DNA from 2 places in the Zooshikella ganghwensis genome. Region 1 is predicted to be linked to the other one. Evidence: predicted binding sites of a transcription regulator. Region 1 holds the regulator's gene; the other holds the start of a gene.
The links. The regulator FliA, encoded in region 1, starts transcription of late flagellar genes. The targets are predictions, from matches to a motif close to CTAAAGTTNNNNNNNNNNCNGCCGATA.
Positions count from the first base shown of each region.

Region 1 (7,606 bases):
GTAAATTGATTTCTTTTTTTAAGCTTCTTGCTAAATCACGCACCACCCGTGGAAAACGCCCAAATACTTTTTTAATAGGCTGCATCCGCGTTTTCATGACAGATAGCTGTAAGTCTGCAGTAACCACATCCAAATTGGATACCGCTTTTGACAGAGCCTCATCACTACTTCGATCGCCCAGCCGAACTAGCCGGTTACGAACCAGTACTAGCTCGCCCACCATATTCATGATGTCATCCAAGCGAGCGGTATCGACACGCACAGTGGTTTCAGCTGGGGGATTCGCATCCTTAACGGGTGGTTTGGGTGCTACTGCAGGTTTGGCAGCCGCTGGTGCAGGGGCTGGTTTTTGTGGTGTGGGTTTGGCCGGTGCTGCAGGTTTACTTGGTGCACCACCTTGAGCACTGTGCTTTAACTCTTTTAACAGTTCATCAAAGTCAGCCTCAGGTACCTGTTCACCTGCAGGTGGTTGTGCTGGCGGCTCTTCTGCCTTAGCCCCATGAAACTGCCCTTTACCATGCAGCTCATCTAACAGAGATTCGAATTCATCATCGGTAATTTCATCCCCAGCAGGTGGCTTGACCTGTTTTTTTTCAGGCTCTTTTTTAACAGCTTCTGCAGGCTCAGCCGCTTTTGGGGCTTCTGCACTGGGTTCCGCAGGTGTTGCCTCTTCAGCAGTTCCACCAACGGTTTTTTTCCCATGTAACTGATCGAGTAAAGCCTCAAACTCATCATCGGTTATTTCATCCGTGTCACTGCCTGTGACACCTCCGGCAGGAGGTGGTGCTGAAACCTCTGCTTTTGGGGCCTCCCCTTTTGCCTGCTCTTCTTTATCCTGATCAGCAATGGCATCAAGCAGCTGCTCAAACTCTTCATCCGTGATTTCGTCTTCTGACCCTTTAGCTTCATCTCCACTGGGTTTAGCAGCTGCTGGTGGTTTCTCAGCCGCAGGCTCTGCAGCTTGTTCTGGAGGTGTGGGAGTTGGTTCTTCAACCGCAGGTTCTGGTGCCTCAGCCTCTTCAGCGGCACCCTCTGGCGCAGCAAACCTGGTCAGGGCTTCAATGAGCTCCCTGTCCGCAGCCTCAGGTTCCTGTCGGTCGCGAACCTGACTAAACATTTCATTCACTTTGTCTAACGCTTGCAGAACAACATCCATCAGTTCGGGCGTTACAGCGCGCTGCCCATTCCGTAATGTATCAAACACATTCTCAGCAACATGACAGCATTCAACCAGCGCATTGAGCTGGAGAAAACCTGCCCCACCTTTAACCGTGTGAAAGCCTCTGAAGATTGCATTCAGTAAATCTTTATCATCTGGACGGTTTTCAAGATCAACTAACTGCTCAGATAACAGCTCCAAGATTTCCCCAGCTTCGACAAGAAAGTCTTGTAGAATCTCTTCATCAGCATCAAAACTCATGAAATAACTCCCCTAGAACCCCAAGCTGGATAATAGGTCATCAACCTCATCCTGACCTGATACCACATCAGTACGTTCTTCTGCACGCATCTGAGGCCCTTCGGCAACGGTTTTATCTTTTTCCTTCGTCTCAAAGCGATGTTCAATGCCTGTTATCGTATCGAGCTGTCCTGCCATACGCACTAAATTAACCAGGCTTTCTTCAACTTCAGCTACCAAATCCACGACTTTTTTAATGACCTGGCCCGTTAAGTCCTGAAAGTCCTGAGCCAAAATAATTTCGTTTAAATTGCTATACAGTGTATTTGCTTTTCCTTCAGTGGAGTCTAAAAACACTTCAATATGTTGGTACAACTCGCGAAATTCCGTAGGCTTCATCTGTCGCTTACGTAACTTTTGCCAGCTTTCACGCAAATTTTTCGATTGTTCAGCAATATCACCCGCAATAGGTACACTGGCATCCACCAGATCCATGGTGCGATTCGCCGCTTTTTCAGTCATTTTGGTGACATAGTTTAAACGCTCAGAGGCGTCCGCCATGCTGGAAATTTGTTCTTTATCTTCTCCAGAAAAGCCTGCTTCCAAATGAAAGTTCATAATCGCTTCATGCAAGGCTCTGGTTAAACGGCCAATCTCTTTATAAAGACTTTTATCGCGTACCTCATTAATTTCGTGAATTACCTGAATGGCATCTTTTAAATTACCTTTTTCCAAATACTCCACCATTTGGTGGGCGCGGCTTTTTAAGTCTTTTTCAAGCTCTGCTGGTGTGAGCCCTTCAGTGTATTTATCTAATAACGACATATCAGCCTCTTAACCACCCGCTTCCACACGCTCAAATATTTTTTCAATTTTTTCTTTCAATACTTGAGCAGTAAAAGGCTTGACTACATAGCCATTAACGCCAGCTTGTGCAGCCTCAACAATTTGGTCTCGTTTTGCTTCAGCCGTTACCATTAAAACCGGTAAAGAAGCGAGCTTAGGATCAGCACGAACGGCTTTTAATAAGTCAATTCCCGTCATACCCGGCATATTCCAGTCCGTCACTAAAAAATCAAAGCCACCACTTTTCAACATTGGAAGTGCTGTTTGACCGTCATCCGCTTCTGCCGTGTTGGTAAACCCCAAGTCTCGCAGTAGGTTTTTAATGATTCGCCTCATGGTGGAAAAGTCATCCACAATAAGGATCTTCATATTTTTATCCAAGGCGACCTCCCTCATGATGCACAGATGCTGCCTTTTTACATCTACTACAAGTCTAGTAGGTGATTATTGGCATGCCAGTTTATTCGATTTATGTTTAGAAAGTGTTCAAAACATTTTCATTACGCAATAACACTTTATAGCCAGAAACAAGGACTAAATCATGACCTTTAAAAGACTGGGATAATTATTCAATAATACTCAATCAATTTTTTTTGTATTAACCTGACGTGTCTTAGACTACATCTACTGTGGTTGAATGGTGTTAGAACATAAAGATTATGATTTTATTAAAGACTGAGATTATTCGGGCTGCCAGTCAGCTAACCGAGCACGAAGTCGCATAGCGGCTTGTGAATGAATTTGACTCACTCGAGACTCACTTACCCCTAACACCTGCCCAATTTCTTTAAGGTTTAGCTCTTCATCGTAATAAAGTGCCAGCACCAGTTGCTCTCTTTCTGGCAACATTTGTATTGCCTGCGCTAAATCATGCCGCAGTTTTTTCTGCTGGAGTTCATCTGGTGGTTTATCGCTTGTGTGTTCGCTGGCTAATGATGCTTGTGATGTATCCCCAGCCGCGGTCAGCTCCTCAAATGAAAACAATCGACTACCTGATAAATCACTCAACATGGCATAGTAGTCATCCAGTGAAAGGGAAAGTGCTTCTGCTATTTCCTGATCCTTGGCGTCACGGCCATACTTTGCTTCGATCTGTTGAATAGCCTCAGCAATTCGTCGACTATTTCGATGCACAGAGCGCGGCACCCAATCCCCTTTGCGGATTTCATCGACAATACTGCCTCGGATACGAATGGTGGCATAGGTTTCAAATGAGGCCCCTTTACTCGCATCATATTTTCGCGCAGCCTCTAGCAGCCCGATCATTCCTGCTTGAATCAGGTCATCCAACTGTACGCTGGCAGGAAGTCGGGCAGCAGTATGTAAGGCGATTCGTTTAACAAGTCCGGCATAACGCTGGACAAGTTGCTGTCCTTGCTGCCCACTTACCTGGGAATATAGTCCAACACCTTGCATTGATTTCATCAACAACGTCCGACTTCACAGGACACCAAGGTTTCCACAAAAAATTCCAAATGCCCTCGAGGTGAGGCTGGTAAGGGAAAGTTATCAATCTTCTGCGCCAGCGCTCGTATCGCTATTGCCGCTTTTGCCCGAGGATAACACTCCAATAAGGGGCGTTGCCGCTGCACCGCTTTACGTAAGGCGTCATCAAAAGGAATAGCCCCTAAATACTGCATGGTGACATCCAAAAAGCGCTCGGTGACATTGGTCAGCTTATTAAAAAGTTGCTGACCCTCCTGCTGACTTCGCACCATATTGGCAATAACCCGATAACGCATGACCTGGTGATCTCGATGGAGCAACTTAATCAGCGCATAGGCATCAGTAATGGAGGTTGGCTCATTGGTGACAACGATCAGCACTTCTTGGCTGGCAATTACAAAGCTAACCACTGAGCTGGAAATCCCCGCAGCGGTATCAATCATTAACACATCCAGTTGGTCATTAAGATCACTGAAGGCACTAATTAACCCTGCATGCTGCTGCAAGGATAGCTGTGTCATCGCCTGTGTTCCGGAGGATGCGGGGATAATTTTTATACCGCCAGGCCCGTGTAAAAGAATATCCCGTAACTCACACTTACCTGCCAACACGTCCGCGATGGTGTGTTTTGGTGACAAGCCCAGCAAGACATCAATATTAGCGAGCCCCAAATCAGCATCAAGCAGCATGACGCGACGCCCCATTTCTGCCAGAGCAATACTCAGGTTAAGCGCCACATTGGTCTTGCCTACACCTCCTTTACCTCCGGTTACAGCGAGTACCTGAACTGGATGTTTAATTCCCATCGTGTTGTTTACTCAGACAACAAACATAATAATTTGTAATTACCCAACAGCACACTCATTAAACAGTGAGTGTCCTGCTATAGTCCATTCCTGTTGTACAAGCCATGCGGCATCATCTTCAGCCAGTGCTCCCGATATTGCTACCGCTCGACTCAACAACGTATGACTGCGCGCTAGGGCAATATCTTCAGGAATACGCTGTCCATCGGCATAATAAGAAACCGCAAGCTGGGCAGCCATCACCATATCCAAAGACTCGCCTAGATTATGTGTTTCATCCACTTTCGTCAGAATCGTACCCACTGTTTGTGCTGTCGAGTAAGTATCGATTGCTTGCTCAAGTACTGCACGTTGGCTGGTAGTAGCCAACACCAGAAAATTCCGAACCATTGGCCGTACTTGATCAAGTAAATTTAATTGTAGCTGCAAATTATCATCCTGCGGATGCAGACCCGCCGTATCAATTAAAATCAATGATTTACTACGAAAGGCGTCCAATGCCTGTTGTAAGCCTGACAAATCATTCACCACACGGATTGGCACATTTAAAATGCGGCCAAGGGTTTTTAACTGATCACAGGCGCCTATACGGAAAGTATCTAAGGTAATCAACCCCAGTGACTCGGTGCCATGCTGCAAGGCATAACGAGCAGCCAGTTTGCCCACGGTGGTGGTTTTACCACTGCCAGTGGTCCCAAGCAGTGCAAAAACTCCTCCACTGTCGACTAAATCTCGCTTAGTGGTATTCAGCAAACGGCTAAGCTGGCCCAATACATGTCGCCATGCCACTTTTACAGCACTATCGGCTGGAATGTTTTGCACAATCGCATGGCTTCGCTGTGGTGACAGGCCCATCCCCACTAGGCGCCGCCAGACCATTGCGGCAACGGGGTTAAGCTGACAAAAATCGCCCCAGGCTTTTTGCCCCATCTGCTGCTGTAGCAACATCCTCATACCATGCAACTCTTGCTGTAAATTGGTCAGCAGCCCAGGTGCTGTATCACCTACTTGCTCATGTTGTTGTTTTTGGGAATCACCTAAGGCTTGTTTTTGCTGCCACTGAATTTCTTGATAAGGTTTATCCTGTTGAGATTTATGGCTTTGTACATCCTGATAAGCATTGGTGCTAGGCCTTGCCTTCGTTTGCGGAGTGTTGAGCTTATGCGATTTAGTCGGTACCGTTTTGTTTTTTTTGGTATCCCGCAAACGGCTCTCTTGTTTGTAATGCGCTAAATCGACAAGGGATTGTTGAGGTGCTTGCCGCCTAGCCAACGGCTCTGACTGCATTTGCTGATTAACCTGATGTCCTTGCCAGTGAAACTCATCGTCCTGAGCGAAGGCATGATTTTGCTTATATGCGGCTGTTGAGTCTTTTTTCTGGGTATCTGAACGGTGGCGAGATGCAGCTGAAGCCTGCGAGGGAATTGTTGGTGCATCCCTGGCAACGACGAGTTCAACCCCACCCGCTACCCGCCGTTGTTCAAGAATGGTGGCATCAGCACCTAACTCCTGTTTAACCAGCTTAAGTGCTTGGCGCATATCCGCAGCAAAGTAGCGTTTAATATTCATAAGCTCTTCCTATGCCGTGCCTTATCTCAGTTACTGCCAACAACTACTCATGCTGGCCCACACTGGCGACAATAGTCACTTCTTTATTGTCTGGAATCTCTTGATAAGCCAATACATGCAGGCTGGGTATACCAAATCGAGCGAACCTGGCTAACATAGGCCGAATCGGTCCCGCTACCAGCAGCACTGCCGGCTGACCTGCCATTTCCTGCCGGGACACTGCCTCTTGCAGTGAGCGCTGTAAACGTTCAGCCAAACTAGGCTCAATGACAAAGCCATCTTCCACACTCATTCCAGATTGCTTAGCCTGCTGAGCAGATTGCAGCAACATTTGTTCCAACTGAGGCTCAAGTGTGATGACGGGAATCTTATCTGATGTACCTACAATACTTTGCACAATGGAGCGCGCTAGTGCCGTTCGCACTGAAGCAGTTAAAGTGGCGGGATCTTGACTCTTTGCCCCTATTTCAGCCAGCGCTTCTGCGATGGTGCGAATATCCCTTACCGGAATGCGCTCAATCAGTAAGCTTTGCAACACTTTGAGTAAAGTACTATGCGAAACTTTACTGGGTAGCTCTTCAGCCAGTTTCGGTGATTGACGCCCCAATAGCTCCAGCAACCGTTGCACCTCATCATGACCTATCAATTCATGGGCATGTTTAAACAGCACTTGGTTTAGGTGAGTGGCCACCACAGTTGACGCATCAACAACGGTGTAGCCTAACGTTTGAGCCTGATCTTTTAGCCCTGGCTCAATCCACACGGCATCAAGACCAAATGCCGGATCTTTGGCAGCAATTCCTTCCAAAGAGCCAAATACCTGTCCTGGGTTAATTGCCAGCTCCCGCTCAGGATGAACCTCGGCCTCACTGATGGTCACCCCCATTAAGGTAATCCGATACACATTGGGTAATAAATCAAGGTTGTCACGGATATGGACTGAAGGAAGGAGAAACCCCAGCTCCTGAGAGAGCTTTTTGCGAACGCCTTTGATCCGACTGAGTAATTCGCCACCCTGCGCTTTATCCACCAGGGGTATTAATCGATAGCCCACTTCCAGTCCAACCATATCAACTGGTGTGACATCATCCCAGCCTAACTCCTTGGTTTCGATAGGTGCAGGTCCTGCTTGGGCGGCAGCCCCGGTCGGCACAACCTGGCCACCCGCTGCAGGCTGTACGGCTTTGCTGGGTTCGGCTGTTGTCGTAGCGCTGATTTTTTGACGATGGTAAATCAACCAGGCTCCCATTGCCGCTAGTCCCCCCAACCCCAAAAATGCAACATGTGGCATACCGGGAATAGACCCCATCACCATTAATATTGCTGCTGCAACGCCGATGGCTTTGGGTGATGAGAACATCTGCTGACGTACCTGATGCCCCATATCCTTGGCATCAGAAACACGGGTCACCATAATCGCTGCTGCGGTGGAGAGTAGCAAAGAGGGAATTTGCGCTACCAGACCATCACCAATAGTCAGTAGAGAGTAATTCTGCAATGCGGTTTGAAAGGGTAGCTGATGCTGAGCCATACCAATGGA
Region 1 covers NZ_JAEVHG010000007.1:84,313-91,918, reverse strand. Annotated here, with positions in the region: gene KHS79_RS12050 (chemotaxis protein CheA) at 1-1,420, opposite strand, end outside; gene KHS79_RS12045 (protein phosphatase CheZ) at 1,433-2,224, opposite strand; gene KHS79_RS12040 (chemotaxis response regulator CheY) at 2,234-2,614, opposite strand; gene KHS79_RS12035 (RNA polymerase sigma factor FliA) at 2,927-3,670, opposite strand; gene KHS79_RS12030 (MinD/ParA family protein) at 3,670-4,497, opposite strand; gene flhF (flagellar biosynthesis protein FlhF) at 4,537-6,066, opposite strand; gene flhA (flagellar biosynthesis protein FlhA) at 6,110-7,606, opposite strand, start outside.

Region 2 (7,606 bases), on a different contig from region 1:
CGACTAAACCAAAAACTGGAATAGAGAAAGCAGCAAAATAGTAACTCCAGAAATTAAAATATTTCTCACATAGTTCACCTAACACAAATGCAACTGGCCCAAGAGCAAAACAATAAATTGGCACGAGTACCGCTCGAAAGAGTTGCAATCCAAATTTTACTTCTTTTTTCATCTTTATTATTTTTAACAAAAAAATTATAATTGTAAGCTACGTACAGGACAAAACTTTCAGGGAGTGCCGAAATACTTAAAGATTTTGACATATATGGTCCCCCTTATTTCTTTAGTGACTGCACCAGCTTAATTGATGATCTAAGAATGATTAAACCTAAGCCACAGTAAAGCACTAAAGACAAATAAACAATATAAGGTAACTGATACTTAACTTGATTATTTGATGGATATAAAGACTGCCTCGTCATCGTAAATAACAAAGCAGACTCACCTATATAAGGCGCATCAGCCAAATTTGAAAGCAATCTCGGTAGTAACAACGTACCATCAGGCAGTGGCCATGATGCGACAATTGCCTCTGTTGCTAATGGGTAAAAATGTTGTAGTTGGTTATTTACCTTTGAAGCTCCAATGCCAAATGCACTGGCAGCTACTCCATATTGACTAATCACAGGACCAGCGTCCACATCAAAGAAGAACGAATTCATACCACTATTTTGAGGGAATTCAAAAAAGCCCGAAATAATACTTCCTTCATTCCAAAAATACTCTTCGTAATTGCTATACCAGTTCTGGGCTACATTTGGCCACAATTCTGGCGCCCATATAAGCATGTACGATATTCCTACCCCTCGAGCTGGACCATAGCCATATCCTGTTTTTGAGTTAGCAATATAAGCAGGTAGCCCCGTGCTTGAATCCAAACGTTCATCTTCAAATGCACGGATAGAGCGGTTAATAAAATCAGACTGATCCATACCCAATAATTTCCCTGCTCTATTGAGCACTGCTATAGCAGGCAAAATATCTACCGGATAACACTCTCCAGGATAATCATCTAACAGACCATATGGGGACTCATCCAGCTCTTTTGATAAAGACGTTACCTGATCGACCAAAACCTCTTCATATTGACTATTACCAGTAAGTTTTTGGTAACTTGTCAGCCCTGCAATAAACAACATTCTATAAAACAGGTTTTCCTTATGCAGATAATCACTCCCCCAGTGCGCTTTTACCCATGAAGCATTATCTGGGTCAACTATCAATTTAGCTGCAGCTTCAATAGCTTCTCTAGCATAGATATTTGGTGCTTCTCTAGAAAAGTTGGGATTAACTTCCCAGTTTTCTTGCAGCGTCTCAGTTGACCATAAATATAAAACAGCACTAAACATCGGCCACTCAGTGCCAGATACATTATCAGTTGTTAGTTTGGATGCTCTTTGAAAATCGATACGATCATTAACCCATGACACAAAATCTTTGGTGATTGTTGTGTGCCAACGATATGTGAAACTAGGGATCTGATTTGTTTGCAACCCTGGATCACGAAGATCATACACAACTATTCCTGCAGGTATTAAAAAGAAATACAATGCAATGAACACCAAGAGTGTAGCTCTAAAATATATGAAAATGCTTGATTTTATACAGTTCATTAATAGAAACTTCTTTACCATTATCTCTTCATGGCGCAACAGCAAACATTTTCGTAGTACGACAACCTTATTGTTAATATCAAGCAATGAAATTGTACTGACCACTTCATCATTGTCTTTTACGCCCCAAAATCACCTTCTTCAGCAAAATAAAACCGATTGATACTAGCTGGGTCAGGCTAATCTTCTGCTGATTTTTTATATCAATTCTTCGATGAACAACACGACGGCACTCAATATACTTTTCCCAAATCACATAACTCAATACTTCTACCGACTTTAACTTTATCAACAATACAAAACATAAATTAATTTACTGCTACCTCAACAGTCCGATTATTACTTATCACTTGAACACTATACATGTCTATACATGTAATGTTGCAATGTGTACCAGCCTCAAACAAAGGCTGGATAACTTACTTCGAACTGTTTGCCGCAAGGATGCGGCAATCAAGCCTCCAAGGAAGGATTCACGGCGTGTTCGAAGGGTGTTATCCAACCTTTGTAGGCATAAGGCTTTAAAAAAATAGCTTTTATATAAAGTACAGTTAATAGGCCACTGCTCTGTACTGTGATCTAAGGGCTGTACATTATTAAAGTCGATAGGCTACCCCTCAGCGGTAATACTTTTATGTGTGTGTCACACCACTGCAACCACTCCCACATGTTTTCCAACCACTCCCCAGACTATTCAGCCACTCACCTATTTGTCAGTCCTTCTTTATATATCAACCGGGATAAACTGGCAGGGCAGGATAAAGACAGTACTATAATTGGGAGGGCCATCAACATGATGTGGTTTCTACTTTGCGTCGGCGCGCTGATTGCCGGCTATTTTGTCTACGGAGGACTGGTTGAGAAAATTTTCCGTCCCCGCCCCGAACAAAAAACACCCGCACTAACAATGAACGATGGGGTTGATTTTGTCCCCATGTCTGATAAAAAAGTCTACCTTATTCAACTACTTAACATAGCCGGACTAGGCCCCATCTTTGGCCCGATTTTAGGGGCACTTTATGGCCCAGTTGCCATGCTCTGGATTGTATTTGGCTGCATCTTTGCCGGTGCTGTTCATGATTACTTTTCAGGTATGCTTTCTGTGCGAGCTAAAGGAGCCAGTGTTCCCAGCGTAGTAGGCCAACACTTAGGTGTTGCCGCTAAACACTTTATGAATATCTTCGCGGTTCTGCTGTTGTTACTGGTTGGCGTGGTATTTGTGCTTGGGCCAGCCAAACTGCTTGGTAGCTTGTCTGAAATGAATGTTGCTTGGTGGGTAGCCATCATCTTTGGTTATTACATTATCGCAACGATTGTGCCCGTCGATAAAATTATTGGCCGCTTTTACCCCTTCTTTGGCGCCTTGTTACTATTTATGTCTATAGGCTTGCTCGTTGGTTTAGGTATCAGTGACAAAGGCTTTTACTCCGCAGGCTTAGATTTCAGCAACCTACACCCTAAAGAGCTTCCACTTTGGCCTTTACTATTTATTACCATTGCTTGTGGTGCAGTTTCAGGCTTTCATGCAACACAGTCACCACTAATGGCTCGTTGCATGCAAAATGAAAAATCAGGTCGTTTTATTTTCTACGGTGCGATGATTGGTGAAGGTGTTATTGCGTTAATCTGGTGTACTTTAGGCTTATCATTCTATGAAAGCCCTGAAGCGCTTAATGCGACCCTGGCATCTGGTGGGCCTGCCGCAGTTGTCCATGAAGTTTCTACTTCACTGCTGGGTGCAATAGGTGGTGTTCTGGCCATACTGGGGGTAATTGTTTTACCGATCACTTCTGGTGATACAGCATTCCGTAGTGCCCGCCTCATTGTTGCTGACTTCTTTAAATTACCTCAAAAAGCGCTAGTAAAACGCCTATTAATCGCTATCCCTATGTTTGTGATTGGCTTCCTTATCACCAAAGCTGAGTTCGGCGTTATCTGGCGCTATTTTGGCTGGGCAAACCAAACCACAGCAATGATTATGCTTTGGGCTGCTGGAGCCTATCTGATTAAAGAAGGTAAGCTGCACTGGATTTGTACAATACCCGCAATGTTTATGACGGCAGTCACCATAACTTATCTAGCCAACGCTGAAATTGGCTTTAACCTGCCAATGAACGTTGCCACCATCATCGGTGCAGTGACTACAGTCGTGTTCACTGCTGGCTTTTTCTGGAAGTATAAAAAACCTGCTTTATTACCTCAGGAGCAAAATGGTTAACGGTTAAATCAACCTACTACTGGAGAAATCGTTGTTCCATTGCAGCACTATACTTAGGCGGCTTATGTCGCCTTTTTTTATTCATATTTTTTTACTCATAGTCTGGTCATAACTTTTACTCATTACAATTAAGCGTAATAATTCTGAAACATCTTTAACATCTCTTCAAATCCCACCAATACTGAGAATGAGTGATGAAATGAGCTTTCAATCAGTTATGTTATTACTCACTAACCACTAGTCCTGCCCCAAGCAAGTTGGCAGCTGTGCGCTAATGGGGAGGGTTCACCATGCCCCAGATTATTAATACAAACCTGCTATCACTGATTGCTCAGCGTAACCTAAATCAAACGCAACAAGCGCAAGCAACAGCCCTTGAACGGCTTTCCTCTGGGCTACGTATCAACAATGCCAGTGATGATGCAGCAGGGCTGGCAATTTCCATTCGATTCGGTACACAAATAAGCTCAACGGCCACTGCTATTCGTAATGCAAACGATGGCATTTCACTTACTCAAACGGCTGAGGGAGCACTTTCCTCTATCACAACTAACCTCCAACGTATTCGAGAACTGGCATTACAGTCATCAAATGGCAGTAATACTTCGTTGGATAGAGACTCGCTCAATGAAGAAGTCCAGCAACTCATTGATGAAATTCAAGACGTAGCTAATAACACAACATTCAATGGGAAACCTCTGTTAAACGGCTCCCTTTCTAAAACAAACTTCCAAGTGGGTACTAATCTGGGTGAAACAATTCCTGTATCCATCAGTGCTATTACACCAGACCGACTTGGTAGCGCCCTTACTGATGGTATATCGTCCACCAGACCTGGATCACTCACTTCACTGCTAGCGGGCGATATAGTCATTAACAGCATTGCAGTCCCTGCTCCGTCTTCCACCAATGATAGTTTATCCAGTGCAGATAATGAGAAAAGTGGAATTGCCATTGCCGCAGCGATCAACAGTGTAAGTGACCAAACAGGTGTTACTGCCCGTGCAAACACCAACGTGGTTGGCTACGCGGACTTTTTAGCTGCAACCAATGCAACCGTTAGCGGTAATATCCTTATCAATGGCACAACCATTGCGGTTGCTACCAATAATGCACTCAGTGCTGATGCCAACCGAGAGTCTGTGGTGACAGCCATTAATGCAGCTCAAGGGCAAACTGGTGTACGTGCTGAAAACACCGGCAGTATTAATACGGGCATAACACTTATCGCCGATGATGGACGCAACATTGTGTATGATGATAATGGTTCGGGCTTATCCGCAGCGGTTGCTGTAGGCATCAGTGGTGCGGCTCAAACCTTTGTCGGCAGCTACACTCTTATTTCCCGCAGTGGCGCTGATATTAATATCGACTTTGGTCGATCTGATATTGATCGCTTTACCGGCTTACTGAAAGGTACTTTTAGTGGTGGTAACAGTGGTGTTGTTGGTCGTCGAGTCGGAGTGACACAAGCTTTACAATCCGGCGATTTAGTCATTAACGGTGTAGCCGTTGGCCCTTCATTAACCAGTGATGATACAGCTTCATTTAATAACAAAGATGGAAGTGCTATCGCCAAAGCTGCAGCCATTAATCGGGTTACGGGTCAAACAGGCGTTACTGCCACAGCTTTACCAACCATTGCCTATGGCACAGCAATTACTACAGGCAGTACCCGTAATGAATCCATCGATATTAATGGCGAAACCATCAACATCAGTTTTAATGCTGCTGATTCAGCAAGCACTATCATTAACAATGTGCTTACTGCTGTTAACAGTAAGCAGGGTGTCACAGGGGTAACGGCAGAAGCCTTTGGTACATCATTTCGTTTAGTTGCCGCAGATGGCCGAAATATTAACCTGGCTAATGATAGTGCCAATGTGGCAGAAGCCGGGTTTAATGTTGCGTCAATTGGTGCAGATACAGGCTCATCAATTCTATTAACAGGCGCAGGTCAAATTGATATAACAACCCAAAACCCTTTTTCAGCCATTGATCGTTCAGGGTTTCGTGTGGGTGAATTTGGTAATGTTGAAGATGGTAAATTATTGGATAATGTCGACATCACAACAGCAAGTAACGCCACAGATGCTTTAACATCTATCGATAATGCTATAGATCAAGTCAGCAGCCTACAAGCCTCTTTAGGTGCACTTCAAAATCGCTTTCAGTCCAGTGTAAATAACCTAAGTGTTTTTAGTGAAAATCTTTCAGCAGCGAATTCTCGTATTGTTGATGCTGATTTCGCAGCCGAAACAGCTGCATTTTCCAGAGCACAAGTATTACAGGAAGCTGGAATTTCCGTGTTGGTTCAAGCCAATGCCAATGCACAGCAAGTATTGGCGTTATTAGATTTTTAAGTTAACGTGCTAATGTTTAAATAATCACAGCCAAGACGATATAAGTAATGGAGAATTAAGCATGGATGGCGCTTTACCTTTCACCCCAAGTTTAGCCACTCAACCCCAAGTCACAGCGTTTTATGACCCACATTCACAAACTCTGACGTACATCGTTAAAGACCCTAACTCATCTGCATGTGCGATTATTGATCCCGTCGCAGATTTTGATTATGCATCAGGTAGTTTACATTTTGCCCAAGCCGATCAGCTTATTCATTATATTCACGAACATCATTTATCGTTAGCGTGGATATTAGAAACCCATATTCACGCAGACCACCTTACATCTGCAGATTATTTACAACAACAATTGGGTGGAAAGCTAGGGATTGGTAATAAAGTGACCGAAGTGCAATCTACTTTTGCCAGGTTTTTTAATGACACGCATTCTGTCCCTTGTGATGGCTCACAATTTAATACCCTTTTTAATGATGGCGACAGCTTTCAAATTGGTCAGCTTACCGGTCACGTTTTGCAAACCCCCGGTCATACCCCTGCTTGTGTGACGTATGTAATTGGCAATACAGCTTTTATTGGCGATACCCTTTTTATGCCTGACAGTGGTACAGCACGTACAGACTTTCCTGGTGGAGATGCCAAAACCCTTTATCAATCAATTCAAAGAATTTTTAATTTACCTGATACCACACGCCTTTTTATGTGTCACGACTATTGCCCTGATGGACGACAGTTGCAGTTCGAATCCTCAGTAAAAACCGAGCAAGAAAACAATATTCATATCAACGCGCAAGTCACTGAACAAGAATTTATTACGCTACGACAACAGCGAGATGCCATCTTAACCATGCCACAACTCATCATCCCTGCTTTGCAAGTGAATATTCGTGGAGGAAAGCTCCCTCTTCCTGCTGATAATGGTGCAACATACCTTAAACTACCCATCAACGGTTTTTAATCGTTTTTGAAAATAATATAATAAGTGCTCTCTTATGCAGCTAAACTCTTTCATCCTGTCTGTCATAAAGCAGCTGTTTCCAGCAAGGCAATGGCTTAAAAACTATAAAACTGAGCATTTTAATGGTGACCTTATTGCTGCACTTATTGTCACCATTATGTTAATCCCTCAGTCATTAGCTTATGCATTATTAGCAGGGCTACCTGCAGAAATGGGTTTATATGCCAGCATTTTACCTCTGGTTTTTTATGGATTTTTGGGTTCCAGTTATAGTCTATCCGTAGGGCCGGTCGCTATTATCTCATTAATGACCGCCAGTGCAATTATGCCTATAGCCTCTCCTGAGTCACCTGCTTACACAACGCTTGCGATTCTCCTTGCTTTTATTTCTGGTTTAGTACTGCTGCTTTTGGGTATTTTACGTTTTGGATTTATTGCCAACTTTTTATCTCAT
Region 2 covers NZ_JAEVHG010000002.1:178,653-186,258, forward strand. Annotated here, with positions in the region: gene KHS79_RS04715 (hypothetical protein) at 1-172, opposite strand, end outside; gene KHS79_RS04720 (hypothetical protein) at 276-1,517, opposite strand; gene KHS79_RS04725 (carbon starvation CstA family protein) at 2,407-3,831, shown strand; gene KHS79_RS04730 (flagellin N-terminal helical domain-containing protein) at 4,122-6,194, shown strand; gene KHS79_RS04735 (MBL fold metallo-hydrolase) at 6,256-7,152, shown strand; gene KHS79_RS04740 (SulP family inorganic anion transporter) at 7,187-7,606, shown strand, end outside.
Region 2: KHS79_RS04730 (flagellin N-terminal helical domain-containing protein) is a predicted target of FliA. The motif match lies at 3,986-4,012, and genes of this name have one in related genera.